DNA from 2 places in the Glaciecola sp. 2405UD65-10 genome. Region 1 is predicted to be linked to the other one. Evidence: riboswitches for the same ligand, from Rfam matches in the RefSeq annotation. Region 1 holds a riboswitch; the other holds the start of a gene.
The links. Region 1 has a riboswitch for thiamine pyrophosphate ahead of thiD (bifunctional hydroxymethylpyrimidine kinase/phosphomethylpyrimidine kinase). Riboswitches for the same ligand answer to the same signal wherever they lie in the genome.

Region 1 (10,081 bases):
CAGGCCCCGCACCACGCACTGAAATACGAGTACCTTCACCAGCCTCTTCTTGTACCGATACGCCTGTAATTCTAGATAGCGCATCAGCTATGTTTTGGTCTGTTGATTTTCCAACATCTTCAGCATGGATAGAATCTGTCACTGCGTCATTAAAACGTTTAGAGTTTATCGCTTTTAACACACTTCCTCTAAAGCCACTTACTTCTATTACTTCAACGGCTTCCTCATCATTTATCGTGTCAGCTTGCTCAACAGCCGTTTTATTGCTGTCTTTTAATTGCTTTTTTTTATCTTCGTTATCAACTTCTTGTGCTGCTGCTGATACGCAAAAAAGTGATGCTAAAACTACCGCCGAAACAGCATTTAACTTAAAATTTTTCTTCATGTGGTTTCTCCACGTTTTTGTGTTGTGTGTTATTTATATTAATTAGTATTTTTAGCGAGTAATTTAATGTTTAGGTTCGCCAGCCATAGTGGTTTCGGTCTGCGATACCACGTAATCTTTCATTTTAGTTTGGTTAATTTCAACACCTAAACCTGGTGAAGTTGGCACCACCGCTTGACCATTTTCGACTTTCACTTCAGTTTTATAGATATTGTCTCGAAGAGGGTTTTCAGTGCGATCGTATTCAAGGTAAAGCGTTTGCGTTTCTGACCGTCCTGGCTCTGGATATGCTGTGGCTAAAAAATGCGTTGCTGCGGCTAAGTTAAGTTGTGTACCCCAAACATGGGGAATCATATTAAGGCCTTTTGCTGAAGCAATAGCTCTGATTTTTAATGCTTCGCTAGGTCCACCACAATAGGCCAAATCAGCCTGTACCAACTGCACACCACCGGCATCAATTAAGCGCTGAAAACCATAACGTGTTTGTTCGCACTCTCCAGTGGCAATGGCAATATTCGCTTTGCTATGTAATTTGGCAAAAAGATTAGGATGCTCAGGTGATAAGGGCTCTTCAAACCATGCGTAGTTGTTTTCATCAAGCACTTTGGCAATATGAATTGCTTCAGGTAAATCGTATGCATGGTTGGAATCTGCGGCGAGTACTGTGTGAGGTAGTGCTTTACGAAGGCCAGTGATCAGTTTCTTATCAAACTCAATATTTTTGCCCACTTTAATCTTCATTGCTTTGAAACCTTGGTTGGCATAACCAACACCTTCTTCAATCAAGGCTTTTAATAATTGTTCTTCTGGCAAATCTTGGTAATACATACCGGTAGCGTAACAAGGAACTAAAGATTTAACCGCGCCCCCCATCAACTGACTAACGCTTTGTTTAAGAAATTTACCTTTTACATCCCACAATGCCATGTCAATACCTGACATAGCCGCCATCATTACACCCGATCGTGAAAAATCTAATGAAGACCGCCACATATGATGCCAAATAGCCTCTGTTCCAGTTGCGTCCATTCCAAGTATTTTAGGTGCGTAAAATTTCTCTACAGCAGTTTGAATAATTTCAGCAGGACCGTAACATTCGCCCCATCCAGTAAGGCCGTTCTCGGTGTTAACTTCTACCAGTAACACATTGCGTTGATCATAAAACCATTGAGAAAACCCAAACGGGTTTTCAAGGTGACATCTAAGATGGTAGGTTTTTACACTCTTAATTTTCATATTGCTTCACACCTAGTGAATGACATTACAGTCATTGTTTCGTTTAAACCTAGCCTTGGACAAAAACTACATACTAAAGATATAAACATCATATGTATTAAATATAAACATATGATGTTTATATTGCAATATTTTTATTTGTTTTTTGTAAAATACTTGTAAATTGTGGCTGGTTTATAAATTGATGTGCAGCTTATTTGACTACTCAAATGAAGTTCTCTATTCTTTATGGCATTAGTCCGTCGGGGTGCTTAAATTTATTTAGGCTGAGAGATCGCAGATCAACCCGGTGAACCTGATCCGAATAATATCGGCGTAGGGAACGGACACGATATTATGCATTCCTTCGCTTGTATCTTCTCGTGCACTATTGCCCTATGTCGCTTAATAAAATTAAGTGATAATAATGCCAAATTTTTCTAATAAACCGCCAATTGCATTAACCATTGCGGGCTCTGACAGCGGCGGCGGCGCCGGTATTCAAGCCGATCTGAAAGCATTTTCTGCTAATGGTGTTTACGGGGCCAGCGTAATAACGGCCGTCACCGCTCAAAATACAACTAGCCTCAGCCATGTGCATGCGGTACCCATTGATGTGGTAACAGCACAAATATTGGCGGTGCTTAATGATCTTGATGTGCGCGCAATTAAAATTGGAATGTTATTTTCAGCCGAATTAATTATTGCTGTAGCGCAAGCGCTGAAAGACTTCACAGGAAGTATTGTACTTGATCCTGTAATGGTATCTAAATCTGGCAACGCCTTATTACAGCCTGACGCGGTAGCTGCTTTAAAAGAAGTACTCATTCCGCGCGCAGATATAGTTACCCCTAATTATCCAGAAGCAATGGTTCTATTGGGTTTACCAAGTAATACGCATATAAAACAAGAAGATTTGTCTTCATTCGCCCATGATCTGCTTACACTAGGCGCAAAAAATATCTTATTAAAAGGTGGCCATGGCACGGATACCACATGCACTGACGTATTGCTTGGGCTTGATGTACCTGAGCCAATAAACCTGACTTCAACACGCGTACCAACTAAAAACACTCATGGTACGGGTTGCACCTACTCCTCAAGCATTGCGGCTTACTTGGCAAATGGAAGCACCATGGCTGAGGCTGTAAGTTTGTCTCACAATTATTTGCACAACGCTATTTTATGCGCAGACCAACTTGACGTAGGCCATGGCCATGGGCCTGTTCACCACTTTTATCACTGGTGGAAACAATAATTTATGATGAACGCATACCGCAGTGTAAGCATAGTAGGCGCTGGTGTTGCAGGGCTTTGCATAGCAACTGAGCTTGTAAAAAGAGGCATTATGCCCAGCATTTTTGAGCAACAAAGCGAGCCTGGCCCAGCTTCATGCTCATGGTGGGCAGGTGGCATGCTAGCGCCCTATTGTGAAGGTGAAAGCGCTGAAGATGCCGTAGTGTATCATGGTAAAAAAGCGGCTAGTTGGTGGCAACAGAATACCGGATTAGTAACGCAAAAAGGTACCTTGGTACTAGCGCTGAATCGTGACCAGTCAGAACTACGGCGCTTCGCAAAACGCACCGAAGCATACGAAGTATTAGATGCAGCCAAAATTACAAATTTAGAACCTGATTTAGACGAGCGCTTTTCACAAGGCCTGCTTTATAATAACGAAGCTCACTTGGCCCCTCGCGAGTGCTTGCAAGCGCTAAAAACCTCATTGGTTAACAAGGGCGTTCAGTTCACTTACCAAAAAGCAGATCTCAAGGCTTTTAACAAAGATACGCTTGTAATTGATTGCAGAGGTATTAAAGCCAAACCTGATACCCCCAATTTACGCGGAGTAAAAGGCGAAATGCTCATTTTGCGGTGCACAAGTTTACATTTAACCCGGCCAATCCGTTTATTGCACCCGCGTATTCCCCTATACATTGTACCGCGCGGCGATGGTATATACATGCTTGGCGCTACCATGATTGAAAGCAGCGCTAAACAGCAAGCTACCGTTCGTTCTGTAATGGAGTTACTCAATGCCGCTTATGCGCTTAACCCCGCTTTTGGTGAAGCTGAGATATTAGAAATTGGCGTAGATAGCCGCCCCGCATTTAGCGATAACCTTCCTAAAATTAGTCATCAAGGGCAAGTTATTCGTGCCAATGGCCTATATCGCCATGGTTTTTTACTTGCCCCTATGCTAGCAACTATGCTGGCCGACTATATTCATCTAGGCACCAAGCCCCAATGGCTTACAACATGCAAACAAGAGCTAAGCACATGAAAAAAATACAAGTAAACAGTGAATCAGTAACATGTCATTCTGATTCTCTTGCTGATTTGTTAGAGGAAAAAGGATACTCGAATGCCACCGTGGCAACCGCCGTTAACGGATGCTTTGTTGCCCAACAAAATAGGTACAACAAGCTTATAGAAGAAGGGGATCGAATTGAGATTCTTGCCCCCATGCAAGGAGGTTAAGCGTGAAGAAATTTTACGATGTAAGCCTTAATAATCCTTTTATGCTTGGTACTTCACAGTATCCATCTCCGGCTATTCTTGCTGAAGCATTTAAGCGAAGCCAGGCCAGTGTTGCTACCGTTTCTTTACGGCGAGAAGCCAGTGACAACAAAGCCGGTCAGGATTTTTGGCAGTTAATTCAAAAGTTAAATGTTCACATATTACCAAATACAGCAGGTTGTCATACGGTTAAAGAGGCGGTTACCACTGCCCATATGGCGCGTGAAATATTTAATACTCGGTGGATTAAACTTGAGGTGATTGGTGAAGAAGATACCTTGCAACCCGATGTTTTTCGCTTAGTGGAAGCGGCTCGTATTCTAAACGAGGAAGGGTTTCAGGTATTTCCATATACCACAGAAGATTTAGTGGTAGCAGATAGGCTGATTGATGCTGGTTGCAGGGTTCTCATGCCTTGGGGAGCACCTATTGGCTCAGGAATGGGTTTAAATAATGTGTTTGGGCTACGCGCTTTACGCGCCCATTATCCTGATATTCCACTTGTGATAGATGCCGGCCTAGGCCTTCCTAGCCAGGCAACTCAAGCAATGGAGCTTGGCATGGACGCTATATTGTTAAACACAGCCGTGTCTAAAGCCGGTGACCCAGCAATGATGGCAGAGGCTTTTTCATTAGCCATTCAGGCGGGCCAGCTAGCGAATACAGCAGATCCTATGCAGGTGCGCGATATGGCATCACCCTCTACGCCGGTTTTAGGCAAAGCTTTTTTAGATTAACGAAATCTATTGATACGGAATTAAATATGCAACTACCTTGTTTTTACCCTATTTTCGACAGTAGTGAATGGCTAGCACGGCTAGTACCGCTAGGCATTAAGTTGGTTCAACTGCGCATTAAAGATTGCAGTGAAGAGGTACTTAGATCTGAAATCATAGAAGCAATGAAAATTTGTGATCAATATAATTGCACATTGGTTGTGAATGACTATTGGCAACTTGCCATTGAACTAGGCTGCAAGTGGGTACATTTGGGCCAAGAAGATTTAGAAGCGGCAAATGTAGCTGAAATTAAAAAAGCCGGGTTAAAACTCGGTATAAGCACACATGATGAAACCGAGCTGCAAATAGCCCTGCAGCAACAACCTGATTACATTGCCCTAGGGCCTGTGTATCCCACTATTCTGAAAAAAATGAAATGGCACGAACAAGGCTTAGATAAAGTTAGTGAATGGAAGCAAAAAATAGGCACAATCCCTTTAGTTGCTATTGGCGGCATGTCGGTAACCAGAGCGCCTGGCGCATTTGACGCAGGCGCTGATATTGTTTCAGCGGTAACCGATATTACTCTTCATGAACATCCAGAAGAAAGAGTTAAACAATGGATAGAAGCATGTAATACAGCGAATAGAGTAGCAAATACATGAGCCGATATGCGCGCCAAATCAGCTTAGCGGATGTTGGCACTAATGGGCAAACACAACTGGAAAAGGCACATATTTTGGTGGTGGGTGCTGGCGGTTTAGGCAGTGCGGCCTTGCCCTATTTAGTGGGCGCAGGCCTTGGCCGCCTAACATTGGTTGACGGCGACAAAGTGTCATTATCTAACTTACATCGGCAAGTACTATACAAAGAAGCGGATATAAACAAAGCGAAAGTAGAATGCGCGTTAGGCCATCTTCACGGTATAAATAAGCACGCTGTAATAGAAACTCACAACTTTCATCTTACGCCAAAGAACGTTGCACAGATGTGTAATAAAGTGGATGTAGTGCTTGACTGCGCTGACAACTTTGCCGTGAGTTATACATTATCTGATTATTGTTTGAGTAACTCTATTCCTTTGGTGTCGGCGTCTGCCCTTGGGTTTACCGGGTACATTGGTGGATTTTGCCATCAAAGCCCATCACTGCGCGCCGTATTTCCCGAACTTCCTGAACATGCCCCAAATTGTTCTTCAGCAGGTGTAATGGGCCCGGTTGTGGGAACCCTAGGCTGTATGCAAGCGCAATTTGCTTTAAACATTTTATTAAAATTGCAGCCCTCCCCGCTTGGGCAATTATTAAATATCGATTTGCGCAACTTAACTCAAACTTCGTTTCGCTTTGATGACGCCCCCGAGCCCAATATTGATGATTCTTTGCGTTTCGTTGATGCAAGCGATATCAATCAGGAAGATTGGGTAGTGGATTTAAGAACGCATTCGAACAATATTAGCGCCAAAGGCATTGATACAAAGCCAAAGGTTCACTATGCGACTCTTGATGATTTTGCACAGCACAAACTCAGCCCTAAGACGAAACAACACGCAATTATTGCCTGTAAAACTGGCTTAACAGCATGGCGCGCGGCGCGCATGTTACAACAATATTGGCAGGGAAATATTTCCTTAGTTGCCATGGGCGAAGCCCCTTTAAATGGCCCTAAACATTAATACACTACCCATTTAATTATTATTCAAGCACATACAATAAAAGGATGTAATCATGACACAGCAAATACCTAATTATGGCAAAGCGTTTTCAATGTTACGCGCAGGATGCGAAACAAAGTGGGAAGCCTATATTGCACACGACTTTGTAAGCGAATTAGGCAAAGGCGCGTTACCTCAAGCGAGTTTTCTGCACTATATGGTGCAAGATTACGTTTATCTTGTTCATTATGCCCGCGCATGGGCTTTAGGCGTGGTTAAAGCTGAATCAATAGAAGAAATGCGTTTATGCGCGGCCACCGTTGACTCGCTAATCAACAAAGAGTTTTCTTTGCATATTCAAACCTGCGCCGCTCAGGGTATTGAAGAAAAATCTTTGTACACCGCAAGCGAAGAGTTAGAAACCATTGCGTATACACGCTACGTGCTTGATGCCGGCTTGCAGGGCGACTTCCTTGACCTACTTCTAGCGCTTGCTCCTTGCGCTTTTGGCTATGGTGAAATAGGCATACGATTAAAAGACCAAGTCTATTCAGGCCACCCCTATGAGAAATGGATAAACACATATGCAGGCGAAGACTTTCAAAATGTATGTATCAGTGTAGGAAACTTGCTAGATATGGCAATTGCTAGCCGAGTTGGCGATGCGCCCCATGAAAGCCCTCGCTGGCCAAAAATGCAAGCACGCTTTACTAAAGCCGCAGAGCTTGAAGCTAACTTTTGGAGCATGGGCTTAAGAGCCGGCAAGCAATAGGCGAAATATGATTTCTTTTTTAACCGCATTAAGTTGGCTAGTTTTCTTTGGTGCTTTGTTTGCTCTAGTAGGATTTTTATTTGCTTATCGAACGAAAGACGGATTAGATGATTTTATAGTGGCACGCAATAGCCAAACCAGCCAAGCCACTTTTTATACCCTAGTGGCTACTAGCATGGGAACGTGGATATTGTTTGGTCCGGCAGAATCTGCTACTTGGGGGGGTATAGGAGCTATATTGGGTTATGCCTTAGGTTCATTACTGCCCAATTTATTAATGATCCCTTTGGGCGCAAGAATTCGAAAAATCATGCCAAACGGCCACACCTTAACTGAATTTGTGAATGCTCGATATGGTACAAGCGTGTACTTATTTGTTCTATTTATTATGCTGTTTTATTTATTTATTGGGTTAACGGCGGGGCTCACGGGCATAGCGCAAATGGTAGCAATATTGGCCCCTGTACCTTTGTGGCTTACTGCCTCAATTGTGACGTTTTTTACTTTGCTTTACACCTTATATGGTGGGCTTAAAGTTTCAATATTTACCGACCGCATTCAAATGTTAGTAATTTTACCTTTTATACTGTTAATACTCGTTCTTGGATGGCAAGCTAGCGATGGTTTTACACCTGCATTAAACGGTTTGCAAAACCAAGCTCCTCATTTACTTAATCCTTTTGACAGTAACGGAATGCAAACCGGCATTACTTTCTTTTTGGCGGTGTGCTTAACAGGCTTGTTTTACCAAGGTACGTGGCAACGTATATTTGCGGCGAAAAATAACAAAGCTATTCGCAATGGCTTTATTTTTAGCGGCCTCGCAAGCTTTCCAATTATATTTGCTTTAGGCTTATTTGGTTTGGCCTTTGTTGGTTTATCGCTGCCTGGGGCTGGCTCTACTGCGTTGTTTAGTGTGATATTAGTTGATGCACCTTACTGGCTATTAATTGGCATGATCTTTTTTGGCCTTGCGCTTATTATGAGTAGCGCCGACTCAACAATGAGTGCATTGCAAAGCCTATTCATAGTTGACCTATACAGAATTCTGCCGTCAATCAAACAACAGCGCTTACGACTTGTTTCCTGTATTTTGCTGGTAGTTACCTCAATAATCGCTACATTTATTGCCTCTCAAGGCTACAGCATATTGTATTTGTTCTTACTCGCAGATTTACTTTGCTGTGCAGCCGCATTTCCTATTTTTTACGGTTTTTACAATAGCCAATACCAAAGCTACCAAGCCCTGCTGAGTATAATTGGTGGCTTAGTTGCGGGTTTGTATTATTTCCCTATGCCGGGTGAGCCCGTGGAAAACTTGTTTGAATCGTTCCTATTAGCGACCTTTGTACCCATTGTAATTTCTTTATTCGTGATGTTGCTACCCTCAAAGCAAGCCTTTGATTTTGAACAGTTAGCATTAAAAGTGAAAAAGCTGAAGTCTAATTTATGATTAAACTTCATGAATGAATGAATTTAAATCAATATTTTTCATGTAAGTACTGGCGTATAAATCACATTATTGTTTAACTTATAATATGTGGAAGCCAGTACTTATGAACAGTAGCCCCACCTTTAGCATTACCAAAACGCGCTTAAACGAAGACTACCGCCCCGCTAATAATACGCGTATAACAACTAACTTTGCGAATCTTGCTAGGGGAAGTAGCCGTAAGCAAAATTTGCGCAATACGCTTAAAATGATTAACAGCCGCTTTAATGCATTGGCTTATTGGGACAACCCAAAAGGTGAGCGCTATTGCGTAGAACTTGAAATTATTTCAGTTGATATGACTATTGCGAATAACGCACAACGTTTTCCATCAATAGAGATTCTGAAAACCAATATTATAGATACTAATAGCCAAACGTGTATTGAAGGGATTGTAGGGAATAACTTCTCTTCCTATGTTCGAGACTACGATTTTAGCGTATTGCTGCGCGAACATAACCAAAATAAACCCCAATTTACCGTTCCTCGCAATTTTGGAGACTTACACGGAAAACTGTTTAAGAGCTTCGTTATTTCTAATGCTTATAAACAACACTTTAAAAAACTTCCCGTTATTTGTTTAAGTGTTTCTGACACAAAAACCTACCTCCGTACGGGGAATCAGCACCCCTTATTGGGCTATGAATATCAAGCGAATGAATCTTCATTAACTGAACAATATTTTAAAAAAATGGGCTTGCAGGTGCGTTACTTCATGCCACCTGAAAGTGTTGCGCCGTTGTCATTCTTTTTCTTTGGCGATTTACTTAATGACTATAGCAACTTAGAACTCATTAGCACCATTGCCACAATGGAAACATTTCAAAAAATTTATCGGCCCGAAATATATAATGCGAATGCTGCTGCAGGGAATCATTATCAACCTAAATTGAAAAATAAAGACCACTCCGTAACCCAAATTGTTTATGACCGACACGAGCGAAATAGCTTAGCAATAGAACAGGGGAAATTTGCTGAGGAGCATTTTATAAAGCCTTATCAAGCGGTGCTAGAACAGTGGACTTCAAACGTAGCACTTTAACGAACCCATTTAATAAAAAGCGCTTTAATAACCAACAAATTTACATTGAGAACACTGTATATGAACACATTATTACCTACCTCGTCTGCAGGCAGCCTACCAAAACCAGTTTGGCTAGCACAGCCCGAAGCACTATGGTCACCTTGGAAATTGGAAGGCCAAGCATTAATTGACGGCAAACATGATGCCTTAAGAATTTCATTGCACGAGCAACTGCAAGCAGGCATCGACATAGTGAGTGACGGCGAGCAAACTCGCCAGCACTTTGTTACCACCTTTATTGAGCAC
Region 2 (10,081 bases), on a different contig from region 1:
CTATGCTACGTGATATTGATGCAAAAGAACCGTTTGACAAATCAACTGTTGAACGTTTTCTTGGCCAATTATTAGTTGCTGAAGAAGGTAAACAAGACGAAGCGCTTTCATTGCTAGAATCGGCTGCTTCGCGCAACGAACTAAACGATAAAGACCAAGCTGATATATTGAAACTTGTGGGTGACTTGTCACTACAAGAAGAAAAATATGAAAAAGCGGTAGTTTGGTATAAAAAGTGGATGGAATTTACGTGTAAAGAAGACGGTGACACCTGGACTAAAATTGCCAAGGTTTACACTGAAACTAAAGAATACGATAAAGTGCTAGATGCTGCAGACAAAGCAATAAGCTTGTATGAAGAACCTAGCAAAAATCCATATAACTTAAAAATCAATGCTTATCATGAAACGAAAAACTATAAAGGCGCAGTTTCAACAGGGGAAATTTTAGTTGAATTATTCCCTGAAGAAAAAGAATACTGGTCACGTCTTGGTTTCTTCTACATGTTGGTTGAAGATTATTCCTCAGCATTGGCTACATTTGAACTAGCTTACAGACAAGGTTTCTTGTCTAAAAAGTCTGAATTCAGATCAATGGCACAACTATATGCTGCTCAAGATATTCCTTGGAAGTCAGCTGAGTTGACTAGAAAGTACATGGAAGAAGGTTTGTTAGATACAGACGCTGATGATTTAGCTGGCTTAGCTGGTGTTTATCGTCAAGCGCGTGAATTTAAAGAAGCCGCCAAGTATTACGGTCAAGCCGCTCAGAAAGAACCTTCTGAAGAGTATTACGAAAAACAAGGTGTAATGCTTCTTGATGCTGAAGATTATAAAGGTGCAATTAGAGCACTTAAGAATTCTTTAGAAAATAGAAGCGAAGAGCAGGGAAGTGTGCATTATGCATTAATGCAAGCGTATTTCTATGACGGTGATTTCCGTCAAGCTAACGTGCATGCACGTGAAGCTATGAAAGATCCTTCTTTACGCCGTTCAGCGAATGCATGGTTACCTTACATCAAAGGTAAAGCTGACAATCGTGGAATTAAGATTTAAGTTAATTTCTTAAATAAAAAGCCCGCTACTATAGCGGGCTTTTTTATTGCCTATGAAGATTTTAATTTAACAAGTGAAGTATTTCTTTTTCTACTTGTAGCTTATCTGATTTGTGTTGTCCCTTTTTGTTATATTGAACAAGCTTCTGCGGGATGGTAGCTAGATTGTTATTTTCTTTGTCTTTTAACGCAAAAGCTAAAACAGCTGAACTAGCTTGTTCAAAACGGACTCTACCCTGTAAAAGGTTTTGCATAATTTTTTGAATAATGGAAATGTACTCTTCGCTGTTTAAAATATTGACTAGATTAGTTAATTCCTTTTTTACTAGGGGGCTTGATAACAGCCTTAAATAATTTTCTTCTTGCTTCGTCTGCTTTGTACTTGAGTATAAAAATGCGTAGAACTGCGTATCTATATGTAATTTCGCCTGAATAAGCTTCAAATAATGTGCCGAGGTTTTGGTAACTTGCTTCACTACAATCACACTATTTGTGCCACTTGCAGTATCGGTGCGATTACCAATCTTGGAAAGGGTAAATTCTGATTTTCTCCAAAAATTTAGCAGTTCTTCATTTAAACCAAATGAGCTCGATACCCAATCAATATGTTTGTTTTTAGCATACGCTAAGCATTCACGTAGCATTTGAGTCCCTACTTGGCAATTTCGATAGGTGTGTAATACAGCAATTCTAGTGATTCTTAAGTAACGCATAGTGGCGTACGCTTCATCTTGTAACAATAAGGCTAAACTCTGCGGTGTTAACTGCCCCTGTACACGCCGATTACCTAGGCTAATTTCTGTTGATAATGCTTGTAAAACTTCACCGCCTTCTATAATCGCAACGACAGCACCTATTACTATTAATTGATTATCAATAAAAGCGCTTGTAAGCCCTACAATATGGTCAGATGAATCAAGTATACGCACAATATCGTTTGGCGTTGTTTGGTAATGCGCTGATTGTAATAGACCGAACACGGCACAATACAAATGCTCATTGTTGACTAATTGTTGTTTATCAATCCAAGTAAACTGTGTTTTATGCGCTTCAAATTTAACAGCGTTATTGCCAGCATTTTGGGAAGTGATGTCAGGTGTGGCCTTTGGAGCGGCGCAAAGTAATTGATCAAAATATGTCTCAATGGGATCATTTTCCAACCACCTAAAAGGCCGATGCAGTCGATGAATTTTTGTATCATAAATACTGTTAACTTGCGGAAGTAAACGCTGGATGAAGCCTTGCCCACTGCCTTCATAACCCGCGGTTGTGCCAGCTAGAATAACGGTTTTATAATTAACCAGCATAGCGCGTAATAAAGCCGGTGCTATAGACGCCATTTCATCAACTATTAATACGTATTGCTTACTTGCTAAGTCGCAGCATTGATCGGGCGGAATAAAATGTAAAGTTTGATTAGGCAGATTGGCATTTTCAATAAGCGCGTTATAGTGATTCTGCATTGCATCAATTTGGCGTTTATTTGGTGCACTAACAATTACTTCATAGCCTAAATGATGTTGAATATTAAATGCAATGTTACCTAAAAGTGTTGATTTACCTCTGCCGCGGCTACCTAAAATAACGTGCTTACATTCACTGCCAACATGTTCAATAATTTCTCTTCTGATCTTTTCCTGCTCATCAGACAAAAGAATATCAGTGTTGTCACTTTTAACTATGCGTTTAGTAATTTCTACAGGTGCCGGTAAATAACAACGTTCTTGTTCAATCAATGGCAAATCTGCAACAAGTAATGATTGGTAATATTTGCGTAGAAAATTTGCTTGGGTATGTTCATCCCCATAGCTAAAAGGGATAGGTTTATATTCTTCAGGCTTGTTAGGCATATTTAATGGACATAAAACAATAATTATTCCAGCATGTCTAACTAGCCCGGTAGCACTATAGAGCGCAGTTAAATCAATGCCTTGGCGAGCGTCAAACACAATGGCATCAAGCTGCGTACCCAAGTGTTGTTTTATTTGATGTTGCGGGCATGCTTCTATTGGCACTTGCTTGAGTAGTTCAGTAGAATAGGTCGTAGAGAAAAGTACAATGTTTGAATATTGCTCTGCCACGCAATTCAGGTATAGTGCCGCCTCTTTGTCAGGTAAGGATAGGTTAACTAATGTTCTGTGATGTGGGCTTTGGCGATATTTTTTTAACCATAGTGTGAATTCACAAATAGACATTTTTTATATTTTACCTGCCATGTTCCGATACCTAATGTACTAAGCTTATTACCTAAGCCCTATTTTCCAATTGCCATATCATACAAGGATATATTCAAATTATGCATTTTTTATCTCGTAGATTAGTTATGCCCAATGACTTAAATTACGCGAACGCTTTATTCGGTGGGCGAGCATTAGAATGGATTGACGAAGAAGCCGCTATTTTTGCTATTTGTCAGCTCGATACCAACTTTTTAGTCACTAAGCATATCGGTGAAATTTCATTTGAAGCACCCGCTATACAAGGTGATATTGTTGAATTTGGATTGGCTACTAAAAAGGTGGGCAGAACTTCTATTACGGTTACTTGCTTAGTGCGTAATAAGGCTACCAAAAAAACGATTTGCCTAGCCGATGACATCGTATTTGTAGTAGTAGACCCCGATACACGTATGCCGGTTCCTCATGGGAAAAGTATGGAGATGTTAGCTAAGCAAACGCAAGATGAACTGATTTCTCTTAATTTACGCAAAGAATAAAATAAATAGAATCAACATCTTGCCAAAGTACTTTAAGGTGATACTATTGCGGCGCACTGCATATTAAGCAATGCAACGAGCCAAGGGGTGCGATTTATTTCGCTGAGACTACACAGAACCCTTAGTTACCTGATCCGGTTAGTACCGGCGTAGGAATGGCCAAATCTGCCTTTTACCTGCCGCGATGCACCGGATCTTTTCTGAGTTTGAAGAGATCCTAAATGACACAAAACATACCTTACAAAAAAACAATACTTTTTAGCGCCTTAGCCTTAACGGTTGCATCTTCTGCCTATGCACAGTCTAATGACGACATTGGCGAAGTTGAAGTTATTCAAGTTACTGCAGACATTTCGCAACGTAAGCTTTCAGAGTTGCCAACAAGTGCGCTTGTTATTGACCAAAGCACAATTAATTCTCGTAAAGCACGTCATTTACAAGATTTAATTGCTACCACACCTAATTTAAATTTCAGTGCCGGGGCATCTCGTGGAAAGTATATTCAAATTAGAGGAATAGGTGAGCGCTCACAATTTGCCGAACCCATAAATCCTTCAGTAGGCTTGCTACTTGATGATATTGATATTTCGGGCATTGGTTCGTTAGCCACAATATTTGATGCGCAGCAAGTAGAAGTGCTAAGTGGGCCGCAATCAGTGGCTACAGGCATGAACAGCTTAGGTGGTATTGTTAAAATTGTTAGCAACAAACCTACTGATACACTTTACGCGAAGGTTTCTGCTGGTATTGCGCAATACGGTGAATACCGTTTATCAGGCGTATATTCAAATTCGCTAAATGACTCTGTAAATGCTCGCGTAGCGATACAAAACACGCAAGCAGACGGCTTTGTAAAAAATGAATTTTTAGGAAGAGATGACACTAACGGCATTGATGAAACGAGTGCGAGTGCACTTTTTAATGTGAGTGTTGCTAAAGACACACAACTAGATATTAATTTTTACCATTTTGATATCGCTAATGGCTATGATGCCTTTTCGCTTGATAATGACAATGTCACGCAGTCAGATGCACCGGGCTTCGACAATGCAGATGCCACCGCTGCCAGTATAAAATTGTCACATGATTTTGCATCCCATAGTTTTCAGGCAAGCATATATTCAGTAGATGTAGACACAGGCTACGCTTATGATGAAGATTGGACTTACACGGGGTTTCACCCTTTCGGTTATACTTCGTTTGATCAATACGACCGTGAAATTCTACGACAAGGCTTAGATCTTAAGTTTGCGTCATCAAACTCAAGTAGTGAGGCAAATTATTTATTAGGTGCGTCCATTACGAATCAAGAAGAAGACCTAGCTCGTTTTTATACTTATGCCGATGCTGACTATTTTAGTTCCTACACACCATCAACCATGGCGATTTATGGTCAATACGTGTATCCAGCATCTGCTAAAATGAATGTCACTTTTGCTGCTAGAGCTGAAAATTTCGAAGCCGACTTTAATGACAGTGACGCCTTCGTTGCCCGCATAGATGACAATTTGTTCGCTGGCGTATTAAGTGTAGATTATGACTTAGGTGGAAACTTTGTGTTTGCCAGTATTTCAAGAGGCTACAAGGCAGGTGGATTTAATATTGACCCACGACTTAGTGAAGAGAACAAGTCTTTCGACCCTGAATACAATATGAATTACGAAGCCGGTATTAAGGGAAGCGCATTTGATAACATGGCGAACATTAACTTAACGTTTTTCTATATGAAACGAGATGACGCCCAAGTAGATGATTTTGTAACGTTTTTAGAAAGTGATGAAAACGGTCAAGTAATTACTTCATTTACAGATGCTATTGGCAATTCAGGCAAGGGCGTGAACCAGGGGATTGAGCTAGCAACAACTTGGAATTTAAGCGATGCGTGGCTTATGCAATTTAATGCCGGTTATCTTGACGCCACTATTAGTGACTATACACAGCTAGATGGGACCTTTATTGATAAGCGTGAACAGGCACAAGCGCCTAAGTATACTGCTTATGTATCATCTTCATTTGACATTAATGAACAGTTTACGTGGTTTATAGATGCTAACATTAAAGACGATCATCGTTTCTCAAATGGCCATGACGAGCGTTCACCATTTACTGTGGTTGTTAATACTGAGCTGACATATTCAGCGAGCAGCTATAGCGTTCAGTTGTGGGTCAAAAACGTGTTTGATAGAGATATATATACACGTGGTTTTGGCGGATTTAGTAACGATCCACGAGATGAATACGCTTTTGTTGAACCGTATTATCAATTTGGCCAAGAAAGACAAGTTGGCTTAAGCTTTAGTTATACTTGGGAGTAATCAATGCAATTAGGTGTAGAAATTTCACTTTATCCATTAAATGAACAGTATGTTTCGTATATTCAGGCCTTTATTGACCGATTAAACAGCGATGTTAAGTTATTTGTATCAACCACTCATACTAGCACGCTTATAAGCGGTGATTACGACCATGTTATGCAGGTTTTGCAACGCGAAATGAAAAGAACTTACGAAGAAACGAAACAAGCAGTATTTGTTTGTAAATTCTTAAACTCATCACACATGGGCCTTAAGCCTTAATGGAAATTTGGACCATTATAAGTGAACAATGGCAACAGCAAAGTATTATAGAAGTGTTTGCCGTACTTGCCGCTGTTACCTACGTATGGTTAGCTGCCGAGGAATCAAGCTGGTGTTGGCCATTTGGATTTCTTGGCACCATTTTATATGCATTTATTTACTGGGACGTAAGTTTGGTTTTTCAAACCTTACTGAATGTTTATTATGTAGGCATGGCATTATGGGGCTTTATAACTTGGCGTAGGAAGGGCCTAGATAGCCTAGAAATTTCACGTATGTCATTTAATTTACACATGGCCATTATTGTTGGTGGTATAGCCGCTAGTGGGTTTATATATCTTTGTGCAAGTTACTGGCTATTATACGATTTGCTGCTTATTGATATTATCATCACGGTGTTTTCGCTGACCACTACATATTTAACTGTTAAAAAGAAACTCGAAAACTGGATTTACTGGACAGTGATTAATACCGCAAGCATTTATTTATTAATAGAAACTGAATTGTATTTATCTATATTGTTGATGTTCGTGTACATACTGATTGCCTTAAAAGGCCTTAATCAATGGCTTGCTACTTATAGTGAAAATGAGTTAAAACATGCAGTCGGATAATCTTAGCTCTACAGAACTAAAACGGGTGATGCAATTACTGCAAGAGTTTGAGCTTGTGGATGTTAGCAGTGCTAATTTCAATATAGAACATATTTTTGCTGGCACCATTAACAAAAACTTTAAAGTGAGTGACGGTCAGCACTCGGTATTAATGAAGGTTTTTAGTCAGCCAAATATTCTACCCATTAATAGAACTGAGGTTTTTACATTGCAACAAGAGCTTGCCGTGTTGGGTTTAGCGCCTCAGCCCTTGTTGCTAAGTGATGATAGCGAACTATACTTTGAGCAATGGCTAAGTGATTTACGCAACGGCCAGCAAATTATTGATGTGCCAGATGCATTCAAACGTTTAGCTGATTCGCTTTATAATGTGCATAGCACGTTTATTTCTGCACCTATTCTACCTTTGTGTGATCATTGGGATAGCTATATGACACACATCCTGAATATTAACGACGCGCTGCATTCAGAATTAGCACTTATGAAAGCTGCCTATATTGAGTACGAAGCTGTAAATAAGAGCGAATATGTATTGTGTCACAACGATTTAAATATTGACCATCTTTGCATAAACAGCGATACGATTATTGACTGGGAATATGCGGCGTGCGGATGTAGGTATTTTGATATAGCAAATTGTGCATCTATTAATCAATTAGATGAACGGGGCACTAGGCTACTTTGTGACGAATATGCAAAGTTATCGAATCAATGTTCCACGCAAGTATGGGAAAATGTACAAAAGGTGTTCAAGTTCGTACGCTTTACCAGCAAGCTATGGTACATTTCTGTTGGGATTGATAAAAAGCCCGCATAAAGTACTTTATTTATTTTTAGGTGTGGTTATAATGCACGTCCATTTTAGGGGTGTAGTTCGAATTGGTAGAACAGCGGTCTCCAAAACCGATGGTTGGGGGTTCGAGTCCCTCCACCCCTGCCACTTTTCTTGTTAAAGTAAATGTTACAGCGTTCAAGGTATGGATAACTTATGCCAGCAAACTCACAACAAGAAGCACAATTTTATGCTCAATTACAAACCCTTGGAATTGACGTATATCAAGATGTAGAGCAAATTGCAGTTGATGAACTCCCATGGTTAGAAGACGTTTGTCTTATACTAGGAATTAGTCTTGATAAGTGCGTATTTGATGCACAAACGCCTAAATACGATGCTGAACTCAATATTTTACACTTACCTAAATCAAGTTTTAGTAGCGAACTCGCGTTTAAAAAAGCGCTATGGCAATCAATTAGTCCTTTTGTTTCTTTATAAGGCTTGAACTACTAGGTTAAATTCATATGCTGATATCATTTTCCCAGCACAGCCCTAATTACCATGAATTAGCTTATCAACTTTTTTGCAGTCATCGTGAATCACCTTGGTCGTATGACTTATTTTTAAAAAGTGTGAATAATAGTTTCAGTTTATATGCCCTAAGTAACAATACCTTACTTGGCTATGCTATTTTTACCTTAGTAGCTGGCGAAGCTGAGCTAGAAGATATATGTGTACATAATGACGCAAGAAATAAAGGCGTGGCTCAAGCACTTATAGAGCATTTCTCAAAGCTTTCAGGCCAACATGATATAGATTATATATTACTGGAAGTAGATGAAAATAATGAGTCAGCTATAGCTTTATATAAAAAATGTGGATTTAGTATTGTTGGAACGCGCAAAGATTATTACGCGCACAAAGACGGCACATTCAGTCATGCATTAATAATGCAAAAATAGTATTCGTTAAATGAATGATGAGCGCAAATATACAGCAATAAAATTGACGCACTAAGATATCTAGCAAGGCTGTTTTTTGATAGAATATCGCGCTTTTTTCATATGATAGAAAAAAATAAGTAATATCGCGTTAAACAATTCGTAAAGGGTAGGAACAAACAAGTATGAGTGGTAGTAATTTAGTGAATGAAATCAATATGCGAAGAACCTTCGCTATCATTTCGCATCCTGATGCGGGTAAAACCACGATTACAGAAAAAGTGCTTTTGTTTGGTCAAGCGCTGCAGGTTGCCGGTACCATTAAAGGTAAAAAGTCAGGGCAACATGCTAAATCTGATTGGATGGAAATGGAGAAAGAAAGGGGGATTTCAGTAAGTACCTCGGTTATGCAATTTCCCTATTCTGATCATTTAGTTAATTTGCTTGATACTCCAGGCCACGAAGACTTCTCAGAAGATACATACCGCACACTTACCGCGGTCGATTCATGTTTGATGGTGATTGATGCCGCAAAAGGTGTAGAAGATAGAACCATCAAATTAATGGAAGTAACACGTTTACGTGACACGCCTATTGTAACTTTCATGAACAAACTTGACCGCGACACCCGTGACCCTATTGAATTGCTTGATGAAGTAGAAGATGTTCTAAAAATAAAGTGCGCACCTATCACTTGGCCCATTGGCATGGGAAAAGAATTTAAAGGGGTGTATCACCTTCTTCGTGACGAAACGGTTCTGTACAAAACAGGCCAAGGCCACACTATTCAAGAAAAACGCGTTATTAAAGGCCTTAATAATCCCGAATTAGACGAAGCCATTGGCGTATACGCTGAAGAATTGCGAGATATGCTAGAGTTAGTTCAAGGTGCATCTCATGAATTTGAGCTTGAAGCGTTTTTAAAAGGCGAGCTAACGCCGGTATTTTTTGGTACGGCTTTAGGAAACTTTGGCGTAGATCACGTACTTGATGGCCTTATTGAATGGGCACCTGCGCCAATAGGACGAAACACGGATCTTGATACTTTCGTTTCAGCAGATGAGCCATCGTTCAGTGGTTTTGTTTTCAAAATCCAAGCAAATATGGATCCGCGTCACCGCGACCGCATTGCCTTTTGCCGAATAGTGTCAGGTAAATATCAAAAAGGCATGAAAATGCATCATACCCGCACAGGCAAAGATGTAAGAATATCTGATGCGCTTACCTTTCTTGCGGGTGATAGAGCATTGCTAGAAGAAGCCTACGCCGGCGATATTATTGGTTTGCATAATCATGGCTCTATTCGCATTGGCGATACCTTTACTAGCGGTGGCAAATACACTTTCACCGGTATTCCTAATTTTGCACCCGAATTATTTAAGCGCATTCGTTTACGCGATCCACT

Region 2: another riboswitch for thiamine pyrophosphate. It lies ahead of ACOI22_RS05165 (TonB-dependent receptor); the one in region 1 lies ahead of thiD (bifunctional hydroxymethylpyrimidine kinase/phosphomethylpyrimidine kinase).

Annotation. Positions count from the first base shown of each region.
Region 1 is NZ_JBMEUF010000002.1:643,471-653,551, forward strand. Features, by position in the region: gene ACOI22_RS14900 (TonB-dependent receptor domain-containing protein) at 1-385, opposite strand, end outside; gene ACOI22_RS14905 (mandelate racemase/muconate lactonizing enzyme family protein) at 449-1,621, opposite strand; TPP riboswitch at 1,855-1,960, shown strand; gene thiD (bifunctional hydroxymethylpyrimidine kinase/phosphomethylpyrimidine kinase) at 2,028-2,858, shown strand; gene ACOI22_RS14915 (FAD-dependent oxidoreductase) at 2,862-3,881, shown strand; gene thiS (sulfur carrier protein ThiS) at 3,857-4,078, shown strand; gene ACOI22_RS14925 (thiazole synthase) at 4,081-4,854, shown strand; gene ACOI22_RS14930 (thiamine phosphate synthase) at 4,881-5,501, shown strand; gene ACOI22_RS14935 (HesA/MoeB/ThiF family protein) at 5,498-6,508, shown strand; gene tenA (thiaminase II) at 6,561-7,259, shown strand; gene ACOI22_RS14945 (sodium:solute symporter family transporter) at 7,267-8,712, shown strand; gene ACOI22_RS14950 (DUF1852 domain-containing protein) at 8,816-9,793, shown strand; gene ACOI22_RS14955 (methionine synthase) at 9,854-10,081, shown strand, end outside.
Region 2 is NZ_JBMEUF010000001.1:1,120,571-1,130,651, reverse strand. Features, by position in the region: gene ACOI22_RS05180 (tetratricopeptide repeat protein) at 1-1,055, shown strand, start outside; gene ACOI22_RS05175 (GNAT family N-acetyltransferase) at 1,117-3,249, opposite strand; gene ACOI22_RS05170 (acyl-CoA thioesterase) at 3,351-3,770, shown strand; TPP riboswitch at 3,844-3,943, shown strand; gene ACOI22_RS05165 (TonB-dependent receptor) at 3,992-6,085, shown strand; gene ACOI22_RS05160 (YkoF family thiamine/hydroxymethylpyrimidine-binding protein) at 6,089-6,346, shown strand; gene pnuC (nicotinamide riboside transporter PnuC) at 6,346-6,960, shown strand; gene ACOI22_RS05150 (phosphotransferase) at 6,947-7,777, shown strand; tRNA gene ACOI22_RS05145 (tRNA-Trp) at 7,824-7,900, shown strand; gene ACOI22_RS05140 (hypothetical protein) at 7,949-8,233, shown strand; gene rimI (ribosomal protein S18-alanine N-acetyltransferase) at 8,260-8,697, shown strand; gene prfC (peptide chain release factor 3) at 8,862-10,081, shown strand, end outside.